Regions from separate parts of the Nostoc sp. FACHB-888 genome, predicted to be linked through region 1. Evidence: predicted binding sites of a transcription regulator. Region 1 holds the regulator's gene; the other holds the start of a gene.
What was found. The regulator NtcA, encoded in region 1, controls nitrogen genes in cyanobacteria. The targets are predictions, from matches to a motif close to TNTGTANNNNNNNNTACANA.
Positions count from the first base shown of each region.

Region 2: H6G26_RS25830 (DUF2605 domain-containing protein) is a predicted target of NtcA. The motif match lies at 3,228-3,247, and genes of this name have one in related genera.

Region 1 is NZ_JACJQM010000015.1:49,622-55,583, forward strand. It holds gene H6G26_RS12040 (DUF3084 domain-containing protein) at 1-1,299, opposite strand, end outside; gene ntcA (global nitrogen regulator NtcA) at 1,468-2,139, opposite strand; gene fabI (enoyl-ACP reductase FabI) at 2,520-3,296, shown strand; gene hisB (imidazoleglycerol-phosphate dehydratase HisB) at 3,384-4,025, shown strand; gene H6G26_RS12060 (ABC transporter ATP-binding protein) at 4,185-5,168, shown strand; gene H6G26_RS12065 (SLBB domain-containing protein) at 5,669-5,962, shown strand, end outside.
Region 2 is NZ_JACJQM010000056.1:24,897-30,858, reverse strand. It holds gene H6G26_RS25845 (RMD1 family protein) at 1-8, shown strand, start outside; gene H6G26_RS25840 (hypothetical protein) at 190-528, shown strand; gene thrS (threonine--tRNA ligase) at 998-2,833, opposite strand; gene H6G26_RS25830 (DUF2605 domain-containing protein) at 3,354-3,671, shown strand; gene H6G26_RS25825 (DUF2973 domain-containing protein) at 4,022-4,351, shown strand; gene H6G26_RS25820 (inositol monophosphatase family protein) at 4,646-5,512, shown strand; gene H6G26_RS25815 (2-dehydropantoate 2-reductase) at 5,515-5,962, shown strand, end outside.

The sequences.
Region 1 (5,962 bases):
AAACTGGGAAGCAGAAATCAGTATTTCCAGTCGCTGCTGTAACTGATACGATGTCATGGTTTTGGAATCAGCAGTAGTTGTGGCCAGCACCGCGCCTTGCGAAAAAACCAATTCATTCCGAGCGGTATCAGCGAAAAACTCTATCTGCTTTTCTCCCCTGACATAATTACCAGCCGAGAAAATTCGCACCACGTATTCTTGACCATCCTCAATCTGCTGGCTCAATTTCTCAACCCTCTCTTGGGTGAAGCGTAGTAGCTCTGCATTTGCAGAATTTGCCCCAGGCTCACTTAATTCGAGGTTGGCGTTGCGGTTAGCTTCTTGTAAAAGTTGTTCCACTGCCTGACGAGCAGCAGTAGGTTGCGTAACACGAACTACACCTGCGGCCAGAACTTGACCGCGAACTAAGGCCAGCTTACCTAAACGCAGGTCGCGGTAGGACTGATAATATTTTTCTAACCTTGCAACTTCAAGTTCTAGTTGCTGCTGTTGTGCTTCCAATTCTTTGAGGCGTGATTCCCGTTTGGCAATCACTTGCTCTCGCGCTGCAACTTCTACATTACGCTTTTGAATCAGTTGATCGAGTTGGGCAATTTTGCGATCGCGTTCTTCTATGACTTCTTGGCGATTAGCAAGCTCGCGATCGCGTTTTTCAATTGCTGTTTTGGCTTCATCAATCGCTTTTTTAGCTTCAGCATACAGTCTTTGGCGTTCTGTCTTCAGTTGCTCAACTGCCGTCTGTAGCTCTTTTCTCTGATTGTAAACGCTTTGCAATTCAGCTATGGCTTTTTGGTATTGAGTTACAACTTGTCCTAGCTGACCTTGAGTGCGTTGGAGTTGAGTTTGAGTTTGGGCTTGTTGACTAATGGTGCGGTTCAACTGAGCTTGTGTTTGCAGTTGTTTGGCATTCGCCGCCTGCAAAGATTTATTAATTGTCTGTAAGTCTTGTTGTGCTTTTGCTTGGGCAATTCTTGCTTGGTTTAGCTCACTCTCTACCTGACTTTTTTGAGTTTCTGCGGTTTTTAGCTGTTCCCGCTTCTGTCTGAGGTCTGTTTGAATATCCTCTAACTCAAAGACTCCCTTTCGCAAGCCTTCGTCGGCAGCGAATAAAATTCCTAATGTTGATGCTGAAATCAAACCGCCCGTAAAAATAGTTACCAATACAGCAGTATTTTTCGGACGAAGGTTAAAAAGTGAGAGGCGGGCTTTGCCAACTCGTGTGCCGATGCGATCGCCCACGGTTGCAATTACGCCTCCCAGAATTAAAATTGCTGCTATGAGGATGTATCCGGTGGTCATCTTTAGCTACCGAAATCCTTCCAGATACAGCCTACTACTTTTAACCATTGTCTGGGGAGAAGTGGAAATTGGCAATAGCTGAAATTACTCAATTTTAGATTTACCTCTAGCTATTAGTGTCATTTTTCAAAATAGAACACGTGCCGATTCCCCTTTCTCCAATTGATTTTATGTGAATTGCCTACTTAAGGTAACAGGTTTATGCACAGTAATCTTCTTTTTGTGAATAGAAATCATCTTTTTTTCACGTAAATCCCCTAGTAGCCTAGTGACGGTAACACGAGTTGAACCAATTGCTTCTGCGATCGCTTGATGAGATAACTTCAAATCAATTGTGATCCCATCTGCACAAGGAACCCCAAAATCTCGACAGAGAATTAGCAAAAAACTCACCAATCTAGAACCCATATCTCGGTGAGCGAGAGTTTCAATCATCATCTCCGTTTGTAAAATGCGCGAAGACAGACCTCGCAGCATTAACATTGATAATTCTGGATTTTCCTTGAGTGCTTGCTCCACTTGTTCAATTGGTGCTGACAGTAATTCCGCAGGAGTAAATGCAACCGCATGGTAAAACCTATCCGATTTATTTCCCGTCAGCAATGACAATACACCAAATACACTATTTTCCCGCAGCAACGCTACCGTTATTTCCTCTCCTGCCTCGTACACCCTGGAAAGTTTAACAGCACCTTTCAAAAGAAAATAAACTCGTTCGGCAGGATCGCCAGGAAAAAAGATCGTTTTATTGCGTTCAAACGTTTCCACAACTGGCGGAAACGCCCCGGTCGCCATCTGACGAAATACATTTGCTAGGGCTTTATCTTGTGTCACGATCATCTCCCTTCCCCTACCCAATGCCGGAAAAACAAAAACTGATTACCTAAGAATACACCCGAAAAATGAATAAAGCACCGTCAACCTTTCTGTACTTTCCTATACTCAAACTAATCTCTTCATAACTCTTTGTTTACAATGATACATAATTGTTGATCCTTTAAGCTACTAATTGTTGATAAGTACTTCCAATAGCAGTATTAAAAAGGGTTTTTTAAAGAACAAATAAAGATATTTTGAGAATATCTTTATAAAAAATCAAGATTTTTGTCATAGAAAACACCCTTATCAATATTCATTTTTGCAAATCCTGTGTAAAACGAAGACAAAACGTGCCTCAGATTCTAGTATGCTCCTAATGATCGATCGCATTAACAATTTCTATGCTGAATCTGACTGGAAAAAATGCTCTTGTTACAGGTATTGCCAATAACCGCTCGATCGCCTGGGGCATCGCCCAACAGCTGCATAAAGCCGGAGCAAACCTGGGTATTACCTACCTGCCGGATGAACGCGGCAAAATGGAGAAAAAAGTTGCGGAATTGGTAGAACCCCTCAATCCCAGCTTATTTCTTCCCTGTAATGTCCAAAATGATGAGCAGATTCAATCTACCTTTGAGACAATCCGCGAAAAGTGGGGAAAGCTAGACATCCTTATCCATTGTCTTGCTTTTGCCAGCAAAGACGATTTGACTGGAGATTTTAGCCAAACGTCTCGTTCTGGCTTCAACACCGCCTTAGAAATTAGTACCTACTCGCTGGTGCAGTTAAGCGGTGCGGCTAAACCTTTGATGACAGAGGGAGGTAGTATCGTCACCTTGACATATTTAGGCGGTGTCAGGGCAATTCCTAATTACAACGTTATGGGAGTTGCCAAGGCGGGGTTAGAAATTAGTGTGCGCTACCTAGCTGCTGAACTAGGTCCGCAAAATATCCGCGTCAATGCCATCTCCGCAGGCCCCATCCGCACTCTGGCATCTTCAGCAGTGGGTGGAATTTTGGATATGATTCATCATGTAGAAGAAGTAGCTCCCCTACGACGCACCGTCACTCAGCTAGAAGTGGGCAACACTGCCGCTTTTTTATGTAGTGATTTGTCTAGCGGTATTACCGGACAAGTTCTATATGTAGATGCAGGATATGAAATTATGGGAATGTAAGATAATTGGGGCATTGGACATTGAGTATTAGTAAAATTCTTGCCAATTCTCCATGCCCCATTCCCTATGCTCCATTCCCCATTCCCGATGCAAACAACCAATCGCCAAGTTAATTCAAACTACGATAATTCAACTAAAACCTCTCGGATTGCCACTGTTCACCGCACTACTGGTGAAACTGATGTGCAAGTTACCATCAATCTGGATGGTAGAGGAACTTGTACAGCAGCAACAGGTATTCCGTTTTTGGATCACATGTTGCATCAAATTGCCTCCCACGGGCTGATTGATATAGATGTCCAAGCCAAGGGAGATTGGGAAATTGATGATCACCACACCAACGAAGATGTAGGTATTACCTTAGGGCAAGCTTTTAACCAAGCACTAGGCGACAGAAAAGGCATTGTTCGCTTTGGTAATTTTCGTGCGCCACTAGATGAAGCCTTGGTTGAGGTAACGCTAGACTTTTCTGGACGCCCTCACCTCAGCTACGGCTTGCAAATTCCTACTCAGCGTGTAGGAACCTATGACACCCAACTAGTACGCGAATTTTTTGTGGCGATCGTGAACCATAGCCAAATGACACTGCATATTCGGCAACTGGATGGAATTAATTCCCATCACATTATTGAAGCAACATTTAAAGCCTTTGCAAGGGCAACACAGATGGCGGTGGAAATCGACCCCCGTCGTGCTGGTGTAATTCCCAGTTCTAAAGGCGTTCTATGAAAGGAGTCAAATAGGGCATTGAGCATGGGGCGGTAGTTATTCTCCCCAATCCCCAATTCCCAGTTTGCAATAATTGACACACTGCTCGGTGATGGTTATTATCAGGCTACCGGGTAACCTGTAATTAATACCAAGCTGGTAATTAGTAATTGAACCGAGATGAAGTCTGTTGCAGATGACCCTGATTCTCAACTCAATACGGCAGACACTGCGCCAGTAGTTCTGACTTCTGAGTTACGAAAAGTCTATCGCACTGGTTTTTGGCTAAATCAAAAAGTTGTATCTCTTAAAAACTGTTCTTTAACAGTTTACAAAGGCGAAACCTTTGGGTTGCTAGGGCCAAACGGTGCTGGGAAAACAACCCTTTTAAAATTGTTGCTGGGAATTATTCGTCCTAGCTCTGGACGGGGATTATTATTGGGTAAGCCAATAGGCGATCGCACTGTTAAGCAACATATCGGCTATCTGCCGGAAAATCCCTATTTGTATGACTATCTCACTGGCTGGGAATTTTTGCAGCTAGCTGCTGGGCTATTCCAAATTCCCAAAAGTGTCCAACGCCAACGCATTCCCCAACTGCTGGAATTAGTGGGTTTATCCCAAGCTGATGCCCGCAAAAAGTTGCTGCGCCGTTATTCTAAAGGAATGCTACAGCGTGTTGGTATGGCACAGGCGCTAATTAACGAGCCAGATTTGGTTTTTTTGGATGAACCGATGTCTGGTCTTGATCCGGTGGGACGCTACCAAATGCGGGAAATTATTCTGGCGCTAAAAGCTGCTGGTAAGACGATTTTTTTCAACAGCCACGTTCTTAGTGAAGTAGAACAGATTTGCGATCGCATTGCCATCCTCGCTCAAGGTGAATTAATTTGCTCTGGTTCCCTCAATGAACTCTTAGGTAAAAACAACACATATTATGTAAAAGGTCAAGGTGGTGACTGGGAAATTCTCAAAAAATGGATACCCACTCTAAAATTTGAACCTGATGGTTCCTGGCAAGGTACACTACAAGACGATTATTATGATTTTCTGTCCAGTCTTCGTCTTATGGAGGGTAAAATTATTGCCATGAACTTGTCGCGTTATTCACTAGAAGAGTTTTTTATTCAACAAATCCAAAGAAAAAATAACTCGCTTAATTAATCGGCGTTGCTAAATAGTCAATTGGGGTTGACTTGAGGGATAAAACTCAAAACTTCTGGTTTTTCGAGTTTATCTTTGTCAAGCAAACCCACAAAAAATAAAATTCCAATTTCTTTTGCAGGTTATTGGTATTTATTTAATGGAATTGTTCATAATTTTTCTCGCCATCGCAGATTTAAACTCATAGTTTAAATGTCATCAAATTGACTTTGACAACAACATTTTATTCGTAAGTACTTTATTGTTTAACAAAGAATTTCTTGTATAAACTGTGTTTATTTGCGTAAGTTCTAATGTTTTTTGATAATTCCTGTATTCAAGTTGGCTTAACTTTAAATTAAATTCACTAAAAATTCAAATTCAATAGACAAATTTACTCCGGAAAATGACAGTTTTCGAGGAAAATAAGAGTGTCGGGGAACTTGAATACTTAGGTATAGTCAAAATAAAAATATTTAGACAATACTTTATTAATCGTAGTTTCAGAGTCTCAGGTAAATATGCTTAACACAACTTTGTTTAAATTCCTAACTCAGCCTGTTGTGGGTGTGGCTTTGTTAACTGCTGTCAATGCCGTTGTGCCATCTGTCAGTCTAGCCCAGGGACAACCATTACCAGCAACTACACAGCCACCAATCACGCCAACACAAATAGATACTAATTATTCATTAGGAGGCGGCGATCGCATCCGTGTAAATGTATTTGAAGTCCCTGAATATACAGGTGAGTACCAAATTCCCCCAGGTGGAGCCATCAACTTACCTTTAATTGGCAGTGTGTCAGTCCTCGGTTTA
Region 2 (5,962 bases), on a different contig from region 1:
AAAGCTAACGCTAAATTTGGAGAGCGTAAACCTATTGGACTAACCCAAAACCGCTATATTCTACCAGACGATTTATAATCACCTGGGCTAGGTGCAAAATGTTAATTAAAAACATTCTTCCCTACGAACGTGATAGAAAATACTTGTATGATTTATGATTTTTGACTCATAGTGTAAGGATTACAGATAATGCACGTTCTCAAAAGATCCATCAAACCAGCCACTTATATATCGTTTCTCCACATTTACCAAACTACTTGGGGAACTGCGGGTGATATTTGTTTAATCCGTGAATCTGTAGCTGATGAGAGTACAGCAAAGTTTATCGGTCACAAAATCCAACTAGCAATTCCAAGAGGGTTGGAGCGCGATCGCATCGCTAACTGTCCGATAATCAAAGTTGCAGGTAATGTCGGTGACGGACATCCTAAAGAGCATCCGTTGGAATGGGAGGTTTATGAAGGCGTAGATCCAGAAATCGCTTTAGCGGCTCTCAAACCTTGGGGCTTCAAGTTAATTGAACTATAATGTGGCGATTCCATATAACGCTTTTTTATTACTCTCATTAGAGAATATTTAAGACCTTGTTTGTCTGTGCTTGGTTCCAAACAAGGATTTTTTTGGTTTTGCTGATAAAGCTTGGCTTTGAAAAAGATTCAAGGTAGCATCTTATTTTTCTCTGCTCAAAGACATAAAAGAGCGATAAATTACGAATTAGTAATTACTAACTACTAATTACTAATGCACCAAATGAAAAAGCGATCGCCTTTTTTCCTATTTCCCTTTACCCTGCTGTTGACTCTCTTTTGCGCCCTACCTTGGGTAAGCGTACCCTTCGGGAAGCAAGCTACGCGTAGCGTCTCTAAGAGTTGCTCGTTGTAGACATCGCACCTTTATCAAAACCTACCAGCTAGCCGATAATCTGCTCACAATCAACCTCAGTACCCTACTAAACAAAACGCACACCAATTAATTAGTGTGCGTCTGCGGTTAGATTTTAGAAATTCTCGAACTTAGCGATCGCATCTTTCATTTTATCCACCACCTCATCGACAGAGATAACTCCCAATTCCCCAGAGGCGCGGGTACGGATACTTAAGGTGTTTGTTTCCACTTCCTTAGCTCCCACCACAGCCATCACGGGTATTTTTTCTTTCTCTGCATTGCGAATTTGTTTACCCAAGCGATCGCCACTAGTATCAACTTCTGCACGGATGCCCAACGCACGCATCTTCGCCACTACATCTTTAGCAAAGTCTAGCTGTGTATCACCCACTGGGAGTAACCTAGCTTGCACTGGCGCTAACCACAAAGGAAAATCGCCTGCATATTCTTCAATTAAGATCCCAATCAGCCGTTCTAGCGAACCAAAAGGCGCACGGTGAATCATCACTGGACGTTTGCGAACACCATCTTCAGCGACGTATTCCAACTCAAAGCGTTCTGGCAAATTGTAATCTACCTGCACAGTTCCTAATTGCCACTCCCGATCTAGGGCATCACTAAAGATAAAGTCAAGTTTGGGCCCATAAAAAGCCGCTTCCCCAATTCCTTCAAAATGTTCCATCCCCAAGGTTTCAACTGCACGGCGAATTGCACCTTCGGCTTTGTCCCAAACTTCATCGGAACCCATGTACTTATCACTAGCAGGATCGCGAAAACTCAGTCTAGCTTTAAAGTTCTTTAGTTGCAGACTATTGAACACCGACAAAATCAAATCCACTACACTGAGGAATTCGCTATCTAGCTGTTCTGGGGTGACGAACAGGTGAGAATCATCCACAGTGAAACCGCGCACCCGCGTTAAACCGCCCAATTCGCCTGATTGTTCGTAGCGGTAAACAGTACCAAATTCCGCCAGTCGCATCGGTAATTCTCGATAAGAGCGTAACTCACTCTTATATATTTGGATGTGGAAAGGGCAGTTCATCGGCTTCATAACGAAGCCCTGTTCCTGTGCAGCCGATTCCTGATCATCTGCCATTAAGGGGAACATATCTTCTTTATATTTCTGCCAATGTCCAGAGGTTTTAAATAAATCTACTCTGGCAATGTGAGGTGTTACTACAGATAAGTAACCCCGTTTTAGCTGTTCTTGCTTGAGGAAATCTTCTAAAGTACTCCGCAACAAAGTACCTTTGGGTGTCCACAAAGGTAAACCCGGCCCCACTTGGTCAGAAAATATAAATAAACCCAGTTCCTTGCCAAGTTTGCGGTGATCTCGCCGCAGCGCTTCTTCTTTACGTCGCTTATATTCAGTGAGTTGTTCTGGACTTTCCCAAGCGGTGGCGTAAATCCGTTGTAATTGGGCTTTGGTTTCATCCCCACGCCAATAAGCGCCAGCAACGCTTTCTAATTCTATTGCCTTGGGGTTTAATTCACTGGTATTTTCCAGATGAGGCCCCCCACACAAATCCCACCATTCATTGCCCAAGTGGTAAATCGTGATTGGCTCGTTTTTGATATCTGCTAGGATTTCTAGCTTGTAAGGTTCGTTAATTTCCTGAATCCGGCGTTCGGCTTCTTCGCGGCTGACTTCTTCCCGAATTACCGCTAACTTGCGATTGATAATCTTCGCCATCTCTTTTTTGATGACTTTAAGATCATTTTCGCTAAATGGTTCTGGATTGTCGAAGTCGTAGTAAAAACCGTTTTCAATCCAAGGGCCGATTGTAACTTGCACCTTGGGAAACAGCTTTTGTACTGCCATTGCCATTACATGGGAAGCAGTGTGGCGAATCTTCTTTAAGTTCTCCGATTCGCTGGTACGCGGTAAATAAATTTTTTCAACTTGTTCTGACTGTTGTGACTGATTTGATGAATTTGACGACATTGGCTGCTGAACCGTTGGCGAAGTGATTACAAAAGGTGATTTATCTGAATCTGTAGGCTTATTCAACTATAACGACTTTGGTTTTTGCCAGTTCAGCTTTATTCAAGAAAGAATTCAGGAGTCAGAATTCAGCATAAATTGAAGTCCGATGGTTACTGAGCTTGTTGAAGCATTGACAAACGCAGCCCGTTCGCTCTTAGCGTCTCAAAGAGAAGGAGTCTGCGTACCCCTGCTTTCTGTCTGCGACACGCTAAGAGCGAATGTAGAGAGTGTCTGAATCAAAGAATTTAAGCCTCCCACTGAATATGCAGATTTAGTGGTGCTTCTTCAGCTATACCTAAGATGCCTCTCTAAAGGATCTGTACAAACCCATTAGGAAGATTATATAATAATTTCTGTATTCTTTGTTACATAACTGTACATATTCTAAAATGATGAAATAAATAATTAATAAGAAATATGTTAAGAAACGTAAATAAGGTTAATATTAGTAAGAAAGTTGGAAATATGCTTCTCATTTATGTCAGACTCAAATTTACCAGGGACTGAGTTGCTGAAAACGGTTTTAGAACCCTTGCTAGAAGATTTTCATCATTGGTTTGTGCGATCGCGCCATTTACTCGAAACTGAACAGTTATCATTTATGAGTGACCAAGAAAAATCTGATTTGCTCTTACGTGTTAAGCAAGCGCAAGATGAACTAAGTACGGCAAAAATGCTATTTAATGCTACTGATAAACAAGTCGGGATTGATATGGCAACCTTAATGCCTTGGCATGAATTAGTAACAGAATGCTGGAATGTGGCAATGCGCTTTCGTCAAACGCGTGAAGCATAAGTCGTTGATGGGAGCATCTGCTATATTTTGGCCTTGACTTTGAATTTTGAACTCTGAGCAAACCGACCTGACTTGCCTCTTTGCATCTACACCAGATGATAAATCACCCATTCATTAAAGAAATAGTAAAAATCTCTTAAGATTTTCTTAACATTATTTGGATTAACAATGTAATGTATCCTATGCTACCGTAAGTGGAATAACGGTTGACAATTAGCTCCATATAAATGTAAGCGCACAAAGAGTGCCAAAAATGCTTGTCCTAACTGTAAGTCACAGTGTCGGCGAGACAAAACGTTACAAAATAAAAGATAAAAGTTTTAAAAATTGCTGTCCTGGAGGAAAATTCAATGTTACACCTACTTTACATTCTTGCTTTTACAATCCTTGCATTTATAGCTGTTGGCAACTTGATTCGTAACCTGATCATGTTCAGTTTTGATCGGGAGCGAACTTATCCGACGAATTCCTCGCCAGTGAATAATCAAGGCAGCTATGGTTATTATTCATCAAAAAAACAGTTTGTACCCCATCCAGAATTATTAGATAACGCGGGCAACTTAATTAAAGAGCCACTTTTGGTAATGCGTTCGATTAACGTTGAAGATGCGCGTCAACATCTTGATGCACTTTACGAAGCATCCCCAGGACATAAAAGAGAGAATTCTGAAGAAGCGTAAAAGTTAGGTATTAGAAGTTTGGATGTAATTATTGTTGCTTTTACATCCTTAATCTTTCTCTTGGCAGAAATTTATGAGAAGTGATACGTAAAACCCCGAATACAATTTGGGGTATATATCGATGGATGAATTTGTTCATCCATCGATTTTATTTTAAAGCTTAACCAGATACACAGATTAGAGTAATATAGCAACGATGGTATCATTGCATCAAAATGATACCGTAATTTTGTCTAGATATAGAATTCTATCGCCCTGCCAACGGTAGATTACTTCTAAAAGGAGTTTGCTGCAATGCCCATAACACCTACTACTCGACTGATTTTGGAGACTTTGCTCCCCCATCTCAAAGTAGCAGCAGGCTATGCCCGTTTTCTTCAACCAAAAATTGCTGCACTTCCCGCAAAAGAACAAGGAAACTTTTTTAGTGCTGCACTTACTGATGCGGATGTGGCTATTCAAAATTTAGTAGAAGTAGTACTACTGGGCACTTTCCCAGATATTCGCTTTTATGGTGAAGAGTATGAAAGTTCTAACAACACCAAATATTTTCGTGCTACCGAACTCGGTTTAGAAGGTGATTACTTAGTCACACTCGACCCAATCGATGGTACTAAGTTTTACATGGATGGGCATTCTAATTATCAAATTATTCTCAGTATTCTAAATTCAGATGACTTTGAAGCAGTACTCGCTATTTCCCCTGCCCAAAATATTTATTTTTATGCCCTTCGAGGCGAAGGTGCTTTTAAAGGGACTCTGGAGATGAGTTTAGAAGCCTGTGCCCCATTACACATAACATCCACTAAACCTTCTATTTTGTTGGGATGGGGTATGAATTATATCGCACATTTACTAAAAGATCGATATCAAGTAATCGATATAGAGACTGATTATTCTAGTGATATTCAAATTCCCAACCTCAATGGTATTCTCAGTGGTGACTTGAGTGGAGCAGTCATCAAATCGGGCAAATTTATTGATGGTGCTGCACTTGCTTTTATTGCAAGAGAGGCTGGCTGCATTGTAACTACTCTGGACGGTTCGACTTTACCGCCACTGCATACTTGTGAAAACTATAGCCTGCCTGGATTGATAATAGCTGTCTCAAAATCTGTTCATCAAGACCTACTGAAAGCAATGCAAAGCGTAGCTGTTTGAGGATGAAAATTTGTATTGTTGGCGCGGGTGCCATCGGTGGATATTTAGGAGCAAAATTGGCGCTGGCAGGTGAAGCAGTGACGTTAATTGCGCGTGGTTCTCATTTGGAGGCAATTCAAAAAAATGGGTTGAAGTTGCTGATGGCAGATGGTTCCAGCCAAATTGTTACTCCCTCTTTAGCAACTAGCGAGATTCAGGAAGCAGGGGCACAAGATGTAGTAATTTTAACTGTCAAGGCTCACAGTTTGCCTGCGATCGCACCTCTTCTCCCTGCACTTTACGATGCTCACACGATGGTGGTAACCGCCCAAAATGGCGTTCCTTGGTGGTACTTTCGCAAGTATGGCGGTGAGTATGAAGGTACGCGGATTCAATCTGTTGACCCACATGGGATTATTGAAGCTAGTATCGGTGCTGATCGCGCCATCGGTTGTGTTGTTTACCCGGCAA